Regions from separate parts of the Luteimonas fraxinea genome, predicted to be linked through region 1. Evidence: riboswitches for the same ligand, from Rfam matches in the RefSeq annotation. Region 1 holds a riboswitch; each other region holds the start of a gene.
What was found. A riboswitch is a leader RNA that binds a small molecule or an ion and turns the genes downstream of it on or off. The one in region 1 is predicted to bind cobalamin.
Positions count from the first base shown of each region.

Region 2: it holds a riboswitch for cobalamin, as region 1 does, so the genes downstream of both, LU699_RS07490 (ribonucleoside-diphosphate reductase subunit alpha) here and btuB (TonB-dependent vitamin B12 receptor) in region 1, are expected to answer to the same signal.
Region 3: it holds a riboswitch for cobalamin, as region 1 does, so the genes downstream of both, LU699_RS07590 (hypothetical protein) here and btuB (TonB-dependent vitamin B12 receptor) in region 1, are expected to answer to the same signal.

Region 1 covers NZ_CP089507.1:125,940-131,123, reverse strand. Annotated here, with positions in the region: gene btuB (TonB-dependent vitamin B12 receptor) at 1-1,156, opposite strand, end outside; cobalamin riboswitch at 1,282-1,498, opposite strand; gene LU699_RS00600 (TfoX/Sxy family protein) at 1,549-1,923, opposite strand; gene LU699_RS00595 (GAF domain-containing protein) at 1,920-2,402, opposite strand; gene LU699_RS00590 (TMEM175 family protein) at 2,479-3,177, shown strand; gene bioD (dethiobiotin synthase) at 3,174-3,860, shown strand; gene LU699_RS00580 (efflux RND transporter permease subunit) at 4,038-5,184, opposite strand, start outside.
Region 2 covers NZ_CP089507.1:1,671,867-1,677,050, forward strand. Annotated here, with positions in the region: gene LU699_RS07480 (mechanosensitive ion channel domain-containing protein) at 1-204, shown strand, start outside; gene LU699_RS07485 (hypothetical protein) at 218-1,012, opposite strand; cobalamin riboswitch at 1,409-1,623, shown strand; gene LU699_RS07490 (ribonucleoside-diphosphate reductase subunit alpha) at 1,809-4,313, shown strand; gene LU699_RS07495 (ribonucleotide-diphosphate reductase subunit beta) at 4,501-5,184, shown strand, end outside.
Region 3 covers NZ_CP089507.1:1,697,611-1,702,794, forward strand. Annotated here, with positions in the region: gene metE (5-methyltetrahydropteroyltriglutamate--homocysteine S-methyltransferase) at 1-884, opposite strand, end outside; gene LU699_RS07590 (hypothetical protein) at 881-1,123, opposite strand; cobalamin riboswitch at 1,088-1,322, opposite strand; gene LU699_RS07595 (TetR/AcrR family transcriptional regulator) at 1,398-2,018, opposite strand; gene LU699_RS07600 (aldehyde dehydrogenase) at 2,215-3,675, shown strand; gene LU699_RS07605 (DUF2946 family protein) at 3,748-4,152, shown strand; gene LU699_RS07610 (TonB-dependent receptor) at 4,265-5,184, shown strand, end outside.

The sequences.
Region 1 (5,184 bases):
CGTGACGCACGCCGGCCTGCACGCGGTGTGCGCCGAAACGCGCCGTGTAATCGGAGAACACGGCGAAGTTGTTGCGCGAGGTCGACGCATAGTCGGTGTCGCTCTCGACGTTGTCGGACATCCAGTCGAAGCCGAGCGAGAAGCGCTGGGTCGGCGCCAGACCGAAATCGGCCTGTACCGAAGCGGTGTCGCGACGCGTGTCGATCTGGCCGACATCGACGCGTGTGCCGGCATCGATGTCGCGGAAGTAGGTCGTCGACTCGTCGTAGTTGCGGCCGGCCCGCGCGGTCAGCGTGACGACGTCCGACGGTGCATAGGTCAGCTTGCCGCCGGCGACCTGCTGCACGTTGTCGGCCTCGTTGCCGCCGAACACGCTGCCGTCGTACTCGTTGAAGGCTTCGGCGCGCAGGGCGTTGGCTTCGAACGTGAGTCCTTCCGCAAGCTCCACGCCGCCACGCAGGTTGAGCGAACGGTTGCGGTAGCCGTCACGGTCGGGCTCTTCGACGCCGCAGCCGCCAAAGGGAACGCTGGAACCACGGCAGCTGTCGATGCCGTCGGTGCGCTGGAACGCGGCATCGACACCGAACCAGCCGCGGCCGGCGCGGCCACCGATGCCCGCGCTGGCTTCGCGCAGGTCGTGGCTGCCCACGCCGATGCGTGCGTGCGGGCTGATCGCGCCGGTGTTGCGACGGGTGAAGATCTGGATGACACCGCCGATGGCTTCCGATCCGTACAGGCTCGAGCGCGGGCCGCGGACGATTTCGACACGCTCGATCTGGTCGACCGGAATGTCCTGGAATGCGGCCAGGCCAGCGGTCGCCGAGCCGATGCGCACGCCGTCAACCAGCACCAGCACGTGATCGGATTCGCTGCCGCGCATGAAGATCGAGGTTAGCTTGCCGGGACCACCGGAGTTGCCGATCTGGATGCCGGCGCGGCCGCGCAGCAGTTCGGGCAGATCACGTGCCTGGGTGCGTTCGATCTCGGCGCGGTCGATGACCTGGGCCGGCACGATGGTGTCGCCGAGCGTGCTTTCGCCACGGTTGGCGGTGACGAGCACGGTGTCGAGATCGCGCGCATCGGCGGCGGTCGCGGCAGCGGCGAATGGCGAAGCGAGAGCGGCGACGATCGCCACGGTCAGAGTACGGAACGGCATTGCAGTCTCCTTGTCGCGTGCGCCCACGCACGCGGGGTGTCGGGAGATCGCGAGGACGGACACGGCCGCCGACCGGACGCGCGCAAGGCCGTCCGGAACGCCGCCGCAATGCCCGCCGCATCGCAATCGAGGAAGACTTCGTGGCCGGTCTCCGGACTCGCGCGTGGGAGGACTCCCGGGCGTCGCGCCTTCCCGTGCATGAGCACAGTGGCGGATGCGATGCCTTGAACACGCTTACCGTTGCGGGGGCAGTGCCGGGCTGGCGCCTGAGCGCGTCACCGGCTTCCCGTTTCAACCCGGACGGCGATGCGCCGGCGGGTCACCATGAAGCTGGCGCGGATTGTACGTGAGCGCGGGGCTGCGGGCGCGGGCAGGGCGCGCCGGCGGTGCGGTCAGTCGTCGCGGCGGTCGAACAGGCGATCGAAGGGCGATTCGGACTCGACGGGTTCGGTCACCGTCGTCGTCACCGGGCCGGCGGCCTGGCGCGAGCGCGGATCGGGCAACAGGGCGGTCGCGGCCTCGGCGGCTTCGACCAGTTGCAGGCGGCGCGCCTCGGGCACGTCCTGCCAGTGGCAGTCGAGCAACGCGCCTTCCAGCGAATACAGCAGATTGAGGCTGGGCTTGAAACCGGCGCGGCGCACCTTGACGAACGCATCCACCGCGCCCGCCGCTTCCAGATCCTCGCGCGTGCGCAGACCCACCTGACGCAGCCAGGCCGCGGACTTGGGTCCGATGTTGCGCAGCTTGAGCGGCGTCGGTGCGGTCATTGCAGTGATTCGAGATAGAGGGCGGCGAGGGACTCGATGCCTGCCTGGTCTTCAACGTCGAAACGCGCCGGCACCGGACTGTCGATGTCGAACACGCCGATCAGGCGCTCGCCGATGTGCAGCGGCACGACGATTTCCGAGCGCGAGGCGCTGTCGCAGGCGATGTGGCCCGGGAACGCATGGACGTCGTCGACGCGCTGCGTCGTGCGCGTGCGCGCAGCCGCGCCGCACACGCCTTTTTCTAGAGGAATGCGCACGCAGGCCGGCAGACCCTGGAACGGGCCGACCACGAGTTCGGTGCCGTCGAAGAGATAGAAGCCGACCCAGTTGAGATCCGTCAGCGCGTGATAGACCAGCGCCGAGAGGTTCGCCGCATTGGCGATCGCATCGCGTTCGCCGTGCAGCAGCGCCCGTGCCTGTGCCGCCAGCGCGGCATACTGTTCGGCCTTGGAGCCGGTCAGGGGAGATGAAGTGAACATGCCGAGGAGTGTAGCAGCGGCCCCGCAGGGGCTCGGGGGACAGGACGCGTGGCCGCGCGATGCGGACGGATTCCGCTTGCGTGGTACGCAGGCCTCGCGTCTGGAAACTTTCGTCGACGCCGCATTCGCGTTCGCGGTGACACTGCTGGTCGTGTCGTTCGACGCGATGCCGGCAAGCGTGTCCGAACTGCATGAGGCGCTGCGGCGCGCACCGGCGTTTCTCGCCGGATTCGCGATCCTGGCGATGTTCTGGGCCACGCATCACCGCTTCAGCCGTCGCACCGGACTGAGCGACGCCCGGGTGACCACGCTCGGCCTGCTGCTGATCGCCGTCGCACTGCTTTACGTGTATCCGCTGCGCCTGATCATGGGCGTCGGCCTGCATTTCCTGACGTTCGGCTGGGCGCCGTCGCCGATTCCGATCGGCTTTGCTGCCGGCGAGTTCCGCAGCCTGTACGTGATCTATGGACTCGGTTTCGCCGCGATGTGCATCACGATGCTGCTGCTCAATCGCCACGGCCTTGCACGCGCCGAAGCGCTCGGACTCGATCCGGTCGAGCGTTGCCTGCTGAAGCAGGAAGCCGGCGCGATGGTGTGGCTGCTGATTCCGACGGTCGCCTCGATCGTGCTCGCGCTGCTGCCGATGCCGCCGCGCACGCTGTTCCAGGGGCTGCCGGGCATCGTCTACTGCACGCTGGCGGTGTTGATGCCGTGGTATGGCGTGCGCAGCGCGCGCGAGCTCGCGCGCGTTCGCGCCGAAATGGACGCTGCATGAGCGCCCGCAGCTTTCTGGTGACCGGCACCGATACCGGCATCGGCAAGACCCATTCGAGCGTGGCCCTGCTGCACGCACTGCGCGCGAGTGGTCTGAGCGCGGTCGGGATGAAGCCGATCGCCAGTGGCTGCGACTGGATCGACGGCCGCTGGCGCAACGAAGATGCGCTGGCGTTGCAGGCGGCCAGTGATCCGCGGCCGGAGTACGCCGACATCAATCCGGTCGCGTTGCCCGAACCCACGGCGCCGACCTTGGCGGCGATCACGGCGGGTGTGACGGTCGACATCGCGGCGCTGTATGCCGCGCATGCGCGGCTCGCATCGAATGCGGATGTGGTGCTCGTCGAAGGCGCTGGCGGCTGGGATGCGCCGCTGGCCGAAGGACTCGAACACAGGGATCTCGCGCGGCAGCTCGGCGGCGCCGTGGTGCTGGTGATTGGATTGAAGCTCGGTTGCCTGAGTCATGCGCGGCTGACCGCGCGTGCGATCGAAGCGGACGGCTGTCGGCTGGTCGGGTGGATCGGCAATCGCATCGATCCGGCGTTCGCGCGGGCGGACGACTACGTCGGCCTGCTGACGGCCGCGTTGCCGGCGCCGTGTCTAGGGGTGTTGCCGTTCGTTGCGGAGAAGAGCGATCTGCCCGCGAGGTTGTCGCTCGATGCTGAGTGGATCGCGACCCTTTAGCGAGCTGCGCGATGGGTTTCGCTGCGCTCTACCCATCCTAAGAACGCGCCGGCACGCCCAACGTAAGATGGGTAGAGCGCAGCGAAACCCATCATCACAATCTGATCGAGCGGATAACCCCCAGAAGAAAAGGCGCGACCGAAGTCGCGCCTTTTTCATTTCACTGCTCGCCGAGACTCAATGCCCCTGCGGCGCCGGCGTCAGATCGTCGTCGTCGCGACGGTCCGCGTTCTTTGCTTCGGTCGCTTCGCGATCGTGGCTTTGGTCGCGGGCCAGCAGCAAGTAGAACGCCGGCAGCACGAACAGGGTGAACGCAGTGCCGATCGACATGCCGGCAGCGATCACCAGACCCATCGAGAAGCGTGCGGCCGCACCAGGACCGCTGGCGATCAGCAGCGGCACCATCGCGAACACGAGCGCGGCGGTCGTCATCAGCACCGGACGCAGGCGGATCGCGGCGGCGCGTTCGATGGCTTCTGCTTTCGACACGCCTTCGTTGACCTGCAGCTTGTTCGCGAATTCCACGATCAGGATGCCGTGCTTGGAGATCACGCCGACCAGCGTCACCAGACCCACCTGCGTGTAGATGTTGATCGACATGCCGGGGAAGGCTTCGATGCCGGCGAACTGCAGCACACCCGACAACAACGCCAGCGCGTTGAGCACCAGCAGCGCGCCACTGATTGCCATCGGCACCGTGGCCAGCATGATCACCGCATCGCGGAAGCTCTCGAACTGCGCGGCCAGCACCAGGAAGATGATCACCAGCGCGAAGGCGAGGGTGATCAGCATCGTCGTGCCTTCCTGCTTGAACTGCCGCGACTCGCCGGCGTAGTCCACGCTGTAGCCCTGCGGCAGCACCTCGGCCGCGATCTCGTCGAGCACGCGCAGCGCCTCGCCCTTGGTCACGCCGGGGCGCGGCGCGAAGGTGATGCCCACTGCGTTGAGCTGCTGGAAGCGCTTGAGCGATTGCGGCTGCGCGCTTTCCTTGAACGAGATCACCGTCGACAACGGAATCAGGTCGCCGTCGCGGGTGCGGGTGTAGTAGTTGCCCAGCTGCTCGGCATTGAGCCGGTCGCTGCGCTGCACCTGCGGGATCACGCGATAGGAGCGGTTCTGCATCGCGAAGCGGTTGACGTAGCCGCCGGCCAGCAGCGCACTCATGTCGGCCGCGAGCGTGCGCATGTCGATGCCGAGCAACGCCGCCTTGTCGCGGTCGATCTGCACTTCCACGCGCGGCTTGTCGATCTTCAGATCCTTGTCGAGGAAGATGAAGCGACTGCTGGCCTGCGCACGCGCCACGACTTCGTCTGCGATCTCCGAC
Region 2 (5,184 bases), 1.5 Mb from region 1:
CCGGTGGTGCTGTTCGACGGCCTGGGCAGCGTGGCGATGGAGTTCGTCGTCCGCGCCTGGACCCACGAGTACGAGGACGCCGGCACGATCCGCAGCGCCCTCGTCGGCCGCCTCTACGACGCCCTGCTCGCGCGCGGCATCGGCCTGGCGCATGCGGCGGCGACGATCTATCCGCCGCCACCGCCGGCGTCCGAAAGCGCCTGATCCGGGCGCCGCGTCAGCGGCAGTTGGACGCGTCGACGCCGCGGATCGATTCGATGCGGCCGTTGCCGGTCGCCACGTGCACGCACTCGCGCGAGCGCGCGTTCCACCAGGTCACGATCGAACGGCCATCGCGCTGCTGCGCGTCGCGATCGACGAAGCCGCGGGCACGCAGTTCGGTATCGGCCCCGGCCGCACGCGCGCCGACCAGATCGTCGAGCCGGCCGCCGCCCGCGCCACCCGTATTGCCCGACTGCCACGGCACCTGGGCCGAACGCTCGCGCAGGCCGGCGCCGTACCCGTCACTGTAGGCGCCGCGATCGGAATCGGCGCGATAGCCGTGCAGGGCGTCGCGGTAGCCGCGTTCGTAATCGGCTTCGTGACGCGGATCGTCGTCGTGGTCGCCGTCATCGTGGTGATGCGCATGGTGGGCGAGCGCGGCGATGCCGAGAATCGCGGCCGCCGCCACGGCAACCTTGGCACCGTCGCTCATGCGCTCGCGAGGCGCGTCGCCGGCCTGCTGTCCGCAGTCGGGCGCCAGCGTGTTGACCACCGAAACGACCCGCCCGCCGTCGCTGCGCACCATCACGCAGCGCCGGTCGCGCGCGTTCCACCAGCTGCCGTAGTCACCGGACCCCGACTGGCGGACGTAGCCGCGCGCCCCCAGCGTGCGCGACGCCGTGCGGTCGGCGAGACCCTGCAGATCCCCGAGACCGGGTGCGGGATCCTGCGCGGATACCAGCGACGGCGCGAGCAGGGCGGACAACGACAACGTGGCAGCGGCCAGCGCGCTGGGACTTATGACGGACATGGGGCACCTCCGGATGTGCCGCGGCCGGACTGGCCGTGCTCGGCGCAGATTGCGCCGGAAATTGTTCAGGGTGTGTGGCGGGGTTCGGGGTTTTGACGAGATGGCGCCTGGGCAGGCAGGCCGTGAGCACCGCTCCCTTTGGGAGAGGTCGACGCGCGAAGCGCGTCGGGTGAGGGCCGGGGCTCCACAGGGACGTTCAGCAGCGCCCTCATCCGCCCCTCGGGCACCTTCCCCCAGAGGGGGAAGGATCCAGAAAAACCACCCCGAAGGGCTTGCCCTCCGCACCCCGATCTGCATCCCCGGGCCGGCACGAAGGGCTTGACGAACGACGATTCCCGTCACGGCGCGGCCTGCCGCCCGTTCACTACATTTAGCGTTGACGCTGCTCTCGCACCCCACTATCTTGGGCCTGTCGGTTCCGCAGACCCACAAGGGAATGTGGATTAAAACGGGAAGCCGGTGACGCCTCGCGCCACTCCGGCACTGCCCCGCAGCGGTAATTGGGAACGAACCTGCCAATGCACTGGAGCGATCCGGGAAGCGGCAGGGGAGGAGAAGGCGTTGCCTTCGTGCCCATGAGTCCGAAGACCTGCCGACAGCCGCGTGGAGCACAACGCGCGGTGCCGGCTGCGGACGTCCCGTGGGGGGCGGGTTTGCGGAGTGGGGGCGATGGCGCTGTGCGCCCGATCGCGATCCCTGCGACGCCGCCCGATCACCCTCGGACCCCTCCAAAGCCGCCGGACCCACGTGGGTGGGCCGGTCGTGTGCGCGAATGCACTGGACACAGAGAGGACGCATGACCAGCCACGAGACCCTCGCGACCGAGACCCCGGCCGCCGCCGCAGACGCCACACCGGACACCGCCACCGCACCTGCCCCATCCCCCATTTCCGTTGCGCCGCCCGCCGTCGAGCCCGACGACGTGGTGCCGCCGCCCCCGAGTGCCGCCATGAACACCGCAATTGCAGAAGTCTTCGACGCCGATGCCGGCGTTTCCAACTGGATCACCAAGGAAGCCGGCAACCGCCGGATTCCGTACGACCGTGCGCGCCTGGAGCGCAGCATCGACCGCACCCACGCCGAGTTCCCGCAGCTCGACATCGTCGACTACAAGCGCAGCGTGTTCGGCTTCGTCGAGCGCAAGGACGCGGTCAACGCCGACGACCTGGTCGACCATCTGATCCGCGAGGCCGAAGCCCGCGTCGATGTCACCGCGCCGGAGTGGGAATTCTTCGCCGCCCGCCTGTACCTGCACCGCCTGTACAAGCGCGCCAGCCGCAACCGCTTCTACGACGCCGAGCAGAAGTACGGCTCCTACGTCGGCCTGCAGGAATCGCTGGCCGACCGCACCATCTATTCCAACGACATCCTGCGCGCCTATTCCAAGGAAGAGCTGCAGGAAGCCGGCCGCATGATCGAGCCCGAGCGCGACAGGCTGTTCGCCTACAACGGCCTGTATCTGCTGGCCACGCGCTACCTCGCCACCGACACCTCGCGCGCCGTGTTCGAGCTGCCGCAGGAGCGCTGGCTGACCATCGCCCTGTACCTGATGCAGAACGAGACCAAGGGCGGCCGCGAGCGCCGCATGCAGCTCGTCGGCGAGGCCTACTGGGCGCTGTCGAACCTGTACATGACCGTCGCCACCCCGACGCTGCAGAACGCCGGCAAGGTCGGCGGCCAGCTGTCGTCGTGCTTCATCGACACCGTCGACGATTCGCTGCAGGGCATCTACGACTCCAACACCGACATCGCCCGCGTCTCCAAGGGCGGCGGCGGCGTGGGCGCGTACATGGGCTACGTGCGCTCCAGCGGCTCGGCGATCCGCGGCGTGCCGAACTCCTCCGGCGGCGTGGTGCCGTGGATCAAGCAGCTCAACAACACCGCTGTGTCGGTGGACCAGCTGGGCCAGCGCAAGGGCGCGGTCGCGGTCTACCTCGACATCTGGCACCGCGACATCGAGAACTTCCTCGACCTGCGCCTCAACAACGGCGACCAGCGCCTGCGCGCGCACGACGTGTTCACCTCGATCTGCATCCCCGACATCTTCATGGAGGCCGTCGAGCGTCGCGGCGACTGGTACCTGTTCGACCCGCACGAGGTCCACAAGATCAAGGGCTGGCACCTGCAGGATTTCTTCGACGAGAAGAAGGGTGACCCGAACGGCAGCTTCCGCCGCAAGTACGAGGAAGTCGTCGCCGACGAGCGCATCTCGCGCAAGACCGTCAAGGCGATCGACATCTTCAAGCGCGTGATGGTGAGCCAGCTCGAAACCGGCAACCCCTTCATGTTCTACCGCGACGAAGTGAACCGGAAGAACCCGAACAAGCACGTCGGCCGCGTGTATTCGTCGAATCTCTGCACCGAGATCCTGCAGAACATGAGCCCGACGAAGATGATGCAGGAGATCATCTCCGGCAACCAGATCGTCACCACCAAGCAGGCCGGCGACTTCGTCGTCTGCAACCTGTCGTCGGTGAATCTGGGCCGCGCGGTCATGCCGCAGGCCGGCCAGAGCGATCTGATCACCGACGTGCTCGAGCGCCTGATCCCGATCCAGGTGCGCATGCTCGACAACGTGATCGATCTCAACATGCTGCCCGTGCCGCAGGCCACGATCACCAACCAGAAGTACCGCGCGATCGGTCTGGGCACCTTCGGCTGGCATCACCTGCTGGCGCAGAAGGGCATCCAGTGGAACGATGCGCAAGCCGAGGACTTCAGTGATTCGCTGTACGAGCGCATCAATTTCCTGACCGTGCAGGCCAGCATGGAACTCGCGAAGGAAAAGGGTGCCTACCCGGTGTTCGCCGGCAGCGACTGGCACACCGGCGCGTACTTCAGCGACCGCAGCTACAACTCGCCCGAGTGGATGGATCTGGCCGCGCAGGTCGGCGTCAACGGCATGCGCAACGGCTGGCTGATGGCGGTCGCCCCGAACATGTCCACCGCGCAGATCGCCGGCTCCACCGCGTCGATCGACCCGATCTACTCCGCGTTCTATTACGAAGAGAAGAAGGACTACCGTCGCCCGGTCGCAGCCCCCGGCCTGTCGCTCGAGACCTGGCCCTACTACGAGAAGGGCGCCTACAAGGTCGACCAGTTCGCATCGGTGCGCCAGAACGCGCGTCGCCAGCGCCACGTCGACCAGGCGATCAGCTTCAACTTCTACGTGCCCAGCACCATCCCCGCCCGCACGCTGCTCGACCTGCACATGACCGCGTGGAATCTCGGCATGAAGACCACGTACTACGTGCGTTCGAACGATATCGATATCGCCGAGTGCGAGTGGTGCAGTAGCTGATCGCGACGCGATCGCTTTGAACGAACCCTTCCCCCTCCGGGTGAAGAGCCTGCCCCGTACTTGATACGGGGTGGCCCGAAGGGCCGGATGAGGGCGCTCTTACGCAGCACGCAGAAAGCCCCGCCCTCACCCCAACCCCTCTCCCACAGGGAGAGGGGCTCAAGACCGAATTCCGAGACAGACATCCATGGCCGCCACGTCCACCCCGCTCGACCGCATCAAGATCCTCGAGCCGCGTCATCCCAACCGCTCGACCGGCATCATCAACGGCCAGACCAGCGGCATCCTCAACTGGAACGACATTCCGTATCCGTCGTTCTATCGCGCCTACAAGGAACTCTCGACCAACTTCTGGATTCCGGACGAGGTCGACATGAAGGGCGACGCCAAGCAGTACGGCGAGCTCTCCGCGCGCGAGAAAAACGCCTACGATTCGATCATCGGCCTGCTGGCCACGCTGGATTCGCCGCAGACGCGCTACATCTACAACGTCGCCGAATACATCACCGACCCGGCCGCGCACGCCAACGCCGCGATCATCGGCCAGCAGGAAGTGATCCACAACGAGAGCTACAGCTACGTGCTAGCCTCGATCACCGGCCTCGCCGATCAGAACCGCGTGTTCGAACTCGCGCGCACGCATCCCACGATCATCGCGCGCAACCAGCCGATCATGGAGTCCTACAACGACTTCATGCGCGAGAAGTCCGCCGAGACGCTGATCCGCTCGCTGGTGCAGTCGTCGATCCTCGAAGGCATCAATTTCTATTCGGGATTTGCGTACTTCTACAACCTGGTCCGCCAGAACCGGATGACCGGCACCGGCAAGATCATCAGCTTCATCAACCGCGACGAACTGGCGCACAGCAAG
Region 3 (5,184 bases), 1.6 Mb from region 1:
ATGTTGCGGCCATCGACCAGCCCCAGTGACAGCGTGCGACCGGCCGGCAGTGCGTGCAGCACGGCGTCGAGCTGTTCGCGTCCGCGCACCAGATCTACATGCAGGCCGTCGACCGGGAGCGATGCGGCGAGTTCGAGGTTGTCGTCGAGTGCGCCGAAGTAGGTCGCCAGCAGCAGTTTCGGACGCACGATGTCGGCGAGTGCGGCGTAGGCGCGACGGTAGGCCGCGCGCATGGTGTCATCGAGATCGAGCACCAGGGCCGGCTCGTCGATCTGCACCCAGCCAGCGCCGGCGTCGTGCAGCTTGCGCAGCAGTGCCGCGTACACCGGCAGCAGCCGCTCGAGCAGTGCGAAGCGGTCGCTGCCGTCGGTGGTCTTCGACAGCCACAGCAGCGTGACCGGACCGATCAGTACCGGGCGCGTCTCGATGCCGGCGTCTTGGGCTTCCAGGTACTCGCGCACCGGCTTGTCGTCGCGCAGTGCGAAGGCCTGGTCGGCGTGCAGCTCGGGGACGATGTAGTGGTAGTTGGTGTCGAACCACTTGGTCATCTCGAGCGCGTGCAGATCGATGCCATCGCGTTGATGCCCGCGTGCGAGCGCGAAGTAGCCGGCCAGTGGATCGGCATCGGCCAGCGCGCGATAGCGCCCGGGAATGGCATCGACGCAGAACGCGGCGTCGAGCACCTGGTCGTAGAGCGAGAAGTCGTTGCTGGGCGGCAGGTCGACGCCCGCCTCGCGTTGCAGGGTCCAGTGCCGCAGCCGCAGTTCGCGGGCGGTGGCCTGTAGCGTGGCAGCATCACCGCCGCGCCAGTGCGCCTCGACTGCACGCTTGAGTTCGCGGCGTGCGCCGATGCGGGGAAAACCGAGATTGCCGATCTGTGTCACGTGTAGTGCTCCTCAATGCGATGGATGCTTGAGGAACGAAGGACCGCGCGCCGCTGCGCATGCGCGCCACGGACCGTGCAGGCGACCTTCGCCCCCTCGGGCGAACCGGGCCTGCGCGCGGACATGCGGAGCCGACCACGCAGGATGCGCGGCATGGCACCGGTCACCTCCCCGCGGAGGTCCAGGTCGAACGTCCGCGCGGTCATGCGCGGACGGCCAGGGCAGGTCTTCGGGCTCATGGACGGGCCACAGGCGTGGCGGGCCTACTGTCCGTCGCTTCCCGACCCGTGACGGCGCCAGTGCGATGACGGAGTTCGTTTCCAATTACCGCTGCGGGGCAGCGCCGGAATTGCCGCGACGAGCGCGACGCACCGGCTTCCCTTTTAATCCATCGCCATATCTTGATACAGAGATGGAACCAAGGCGGCGCCGACGTTACGCCGGTCGCGCGCGGGCGTCAATCGGAGGGCCGCAGGGCGCTACGCCGGCACGCCGGCCGCGCGTGGCCGGCGCTCACGGTCCGGCGGCGACCAGGCTGTCCAGCAGCGGGCCCGTCTTCCATTCGAGTGGGCCATCGCTGGCGGCCGAGATCCGCGCGGCCTGCGCACTGTCGACGCCGAGTCCACGCAGAACGACCCCGACCGCGCTGGCGGCGGCCTCGTGTGCGACGCCCTCGGCGATCGCGTGCATGCAGCCCATCGCAATGCCGCCCACGAGCGCCATCGCGACATGCAGCGGCATGTCGACGAAGCGGCCCTCGGCGATGCCCTGGGTGATCGCGCTGCCGATCTTCTCCGGGAACAGTCCGCCGAAATCGTCCACCGGCCAGCCCGACCGGACCAGGAAGCGGGCCAGCAAGGGATGCCGACGGGCCATCGAGAACACACCGGTCAGGCCGGTCGCGAGGCGCGCGGCGGGATCCGGGATCCGGTCCATCTCGTCCTCCAGCGCCAGGATCATCTCCTGCGCAACCGCCACGCCGATGGCGCTTGCCAGCTCGGGCACCCCACCGAAGTACTTGTAGAAGCTGCCCCGGGCCACGTTGGCCTGGCGGATCACATCGTCGATGGTCGTCGCGGCCACGCCCTTGCGTGACATCACTTCGAGGCCCGCACGCAGCAGCGTGGCGCGCATCCGGGCACGCCGCTGGGCTGCGACACCGGTCCGATGATCTTTCATAAAAACACCTTTGTCATGATGACAGTTATGTCACTATTACACCCGGTCCGCCGATCGGGCGCCGTGGCGCCTGCACGCCACGCCACTGGATACACAGCACGGACCGTCCGCAATCACGCTCGAGAGCAGCCCCCCAAGGAGTAGTCACGTCATGAACAGCAATGGCACGAGTGTGCGGGTCCCGCGCACATTTTTCATCGATGGCGCGTGGGTTGCGCCCCTGTCCGATCGCCGGATCCGGATCATCTCGCCGGTCACCGAACAGCCGCTCATGGACTATCCCGAAGCCTCGCCGGCCGATATCGACGCCGCCGTGGCGGCTGCGCGCGAGGCTTTCGACTCGGGGCCCTGGCCCCACACCACGCCCAGCGAACGCGCCGCGGTGCTGCGCCGGACCGCGCTGGAGATCGAGCGCCGGGCCGAGGAGATCGCCCAGGACTGGACCATGCAGATCGGCGCCCCGATCGCGATCGGGCGGCTGCTGGTGCCCGACAACGCGAAGATCTTCCACTACTACGCCGATCTGCTCGAGAGCGACGGCTTCGGCTTCGTCGACGAGCGCACGCGGCTCGACGGCGGCCGCACCCTGGTCTGCCGCGAACCGGTCGGCGTCTGCGCCACGGTCACGCCGTGGAACGCAGCCATGGTGCTGATGAGCTACAAGATCGCCGCCGGTCTGGCCGCCGGCTGTACCTTCGTCTCCAAGCCGTCACCGGAAACGCCGCTGGAAGGCTATGTGCTGGCCGAATGCCTCGAGGCCGCGGGCCTGCCGAACGGCGTGTTCAACCTGGTGCCCGCGGGCGCGGAGGTCGGCGAGTACCTCGTGCGTCACCCGGGCATCGACAAGGTCGCCTTCACCGGCTCCACCGCGGCGGGCAAGCGCATCGCCTCGATCTGCGCCGAGCGCCTGGCCCGCGTGACCCTGGAACTGGGCGGCAAGTCGGCGGCCGTGCTGCTCGACGACGCCGATTTCGACAAGGCGCTGCCCAGCATCGCGATGTACTCGATGCCCAGCTCCGGCCAGGTCTGCTTCGCGCTGACGCGCATCCTGGTACCGAAGGCCCGTGCGCAGGAATTCACCGGACTGCTCGTCCGCGCGCTGTCGATGTTCACCGTCGGCGATCCGGCCGATCCGCAGGTGTTCATGGGGCCGCTGTCGAAGGCAAGCCAGTACGAGCGCGTGCTGCAGTACATCGAGACCGGCAAGGCCGAAGGCGCGACGCTCGTGCTCGGCGGCGGCCGGCCGGCGCATCTCCACACCGGCTACTACATCGCGCCGACGGTGTTCACCGACGTCACCCCGGACATGACCATCGCCCAGGAAGAGATATTCGGGCCGGTGGTGGCGATCCTGGCGTATGAGGACGAAGCCGATGCGGTACGCATCGCCAACGACAGCGCCTACGGCCTGAGCGGTTCGGTGTTCTCCTCCGATCCCGAGCGTGCTCTGCGCGTTGCCCGCCGCATCCGCACCGGCAACCTGACGATCAATGGCAGCGTCGTCGACCCGACCATGCCGATCGGCGGCTTCAAGGCTTCGGGCTGGGGGCGCGAAGGGGGCCGAGAGGGCCTCCACAGCTATCTGGAAGTGAAGACGATCAGCATCGTCTGAGTGGCAGCTCTGCGACGAAAGGTCGCAGTAGAGCGGCCGGGCGCGCCGCATCGCAGCGGATAGACTGCGGCGATGATTGCGGGGGGCTCAGTCCGGAAGGCATTTGCATGGCTGTCGCTGACGGCCGTGCTGCTGCTCGCGTTGCTGCCGTCGATCGGACGCATCGCGCATGCGCACGACGGCGCGCCGCGCATGATCCTGATGGAGATGTGCACGATGGGCAGCGACAAGCTCGTCAGCATCGTCGATCCCCACAGCCTGCTCGACGATGCGCCGCGCCCGGCGCCGTCGGCGCATGTCGACATGCAGGAATGCGGCTACTGCCCGCTGCTCGCCGCCGCGCTGCTCGCCGTGTTGTGGTTCGCGATCGCGCGCCTGCTGCATGTGCCGCAGCGCGCACGCGTCGTGCATGCGTTCCGGCGGGTCGAACGCCATCCCTGCGGACTCGGCTCACGCGGCCCGCCACTCGCGGCCTGAGCTGAGCTGCGGCGACCGCTCCGGTCGCCATTTTTCCTGCGATGACCGCGCGTGCGTGGTCTCGCCCGTGCGCGCGTGTCCATGCCGCGCCGCACCCGCACTGGATGCCCACATGTTCCGTTCCGCAACTGACCGGCCTGCGCCGGCCGACACCCTGTTTCGTACAACGCCTGCGGTCTCCCTGCTCGCCAGCCTGATCGCCTCCGCAGTGGTGGCGCCGGCATCCGCCCAGTCGTCGACAGACGCCACACGGCAGGCGACAACGCTCGACACCCTGCAGGTGCAGGGCCAGCGCCTGCGCACGCTCGACACGCCGCAGGAAACCGGCAGCCGGCTCGGGCTGTCGCAACGTGAAACACCTGCATCGCTGCAGGTGATCGGCCGCGAGGAGATCGCCCGCAAGGGCGCGCGCACCACCCGCGAAGTCTTTGAGCTGGCCGATGGCGCGATGGTCGGCAACGTCCCCGGCAATCCTGCGGTGGTGACGCTGCGCGGCTTCAGCGGCAACACCATCTCGGTACTGCACGACGGCGTGCGCATCGGCGCCTCGACCTTCGTCACCCGCGATGTCGACACCTGGGGACTGGAGCGCGTCGAAGTGCTGCGCGGACCGGCCTCGGTGCTCTACGGCGAGGGCACGATGGGCGGCGCGATCAATCTGGTCTCGCGTCGGCCGACCACGGAATCACAGGTGATCGACGCCATGCTCGGGTTCGGCAGCTTCAATACCCGCCGCGCGGGGTTCGGCATCAACCAGCCGCTGTCGGACACGCTGGCGCTGCGACTCGATGCCAGTGGTCTGCGGTCCGACAGCCTCTACGACATCGAACACAACCGGGTCGAGATGTCGACGCTGTCGACCAGCATGGCGTGGTCGCCGCACGACGCACTGTCGATGCTGCTGTCCTGGCAACACGCCGAGGACGACAGCACCGGCACCTACCAGGGCTCGCCGATGGTGGCAATCGAGGACGCCATCACACCGTCGCGTGTGGTGCGCAGTGCGAACGGACTGGTGATCGACGCGGCCAC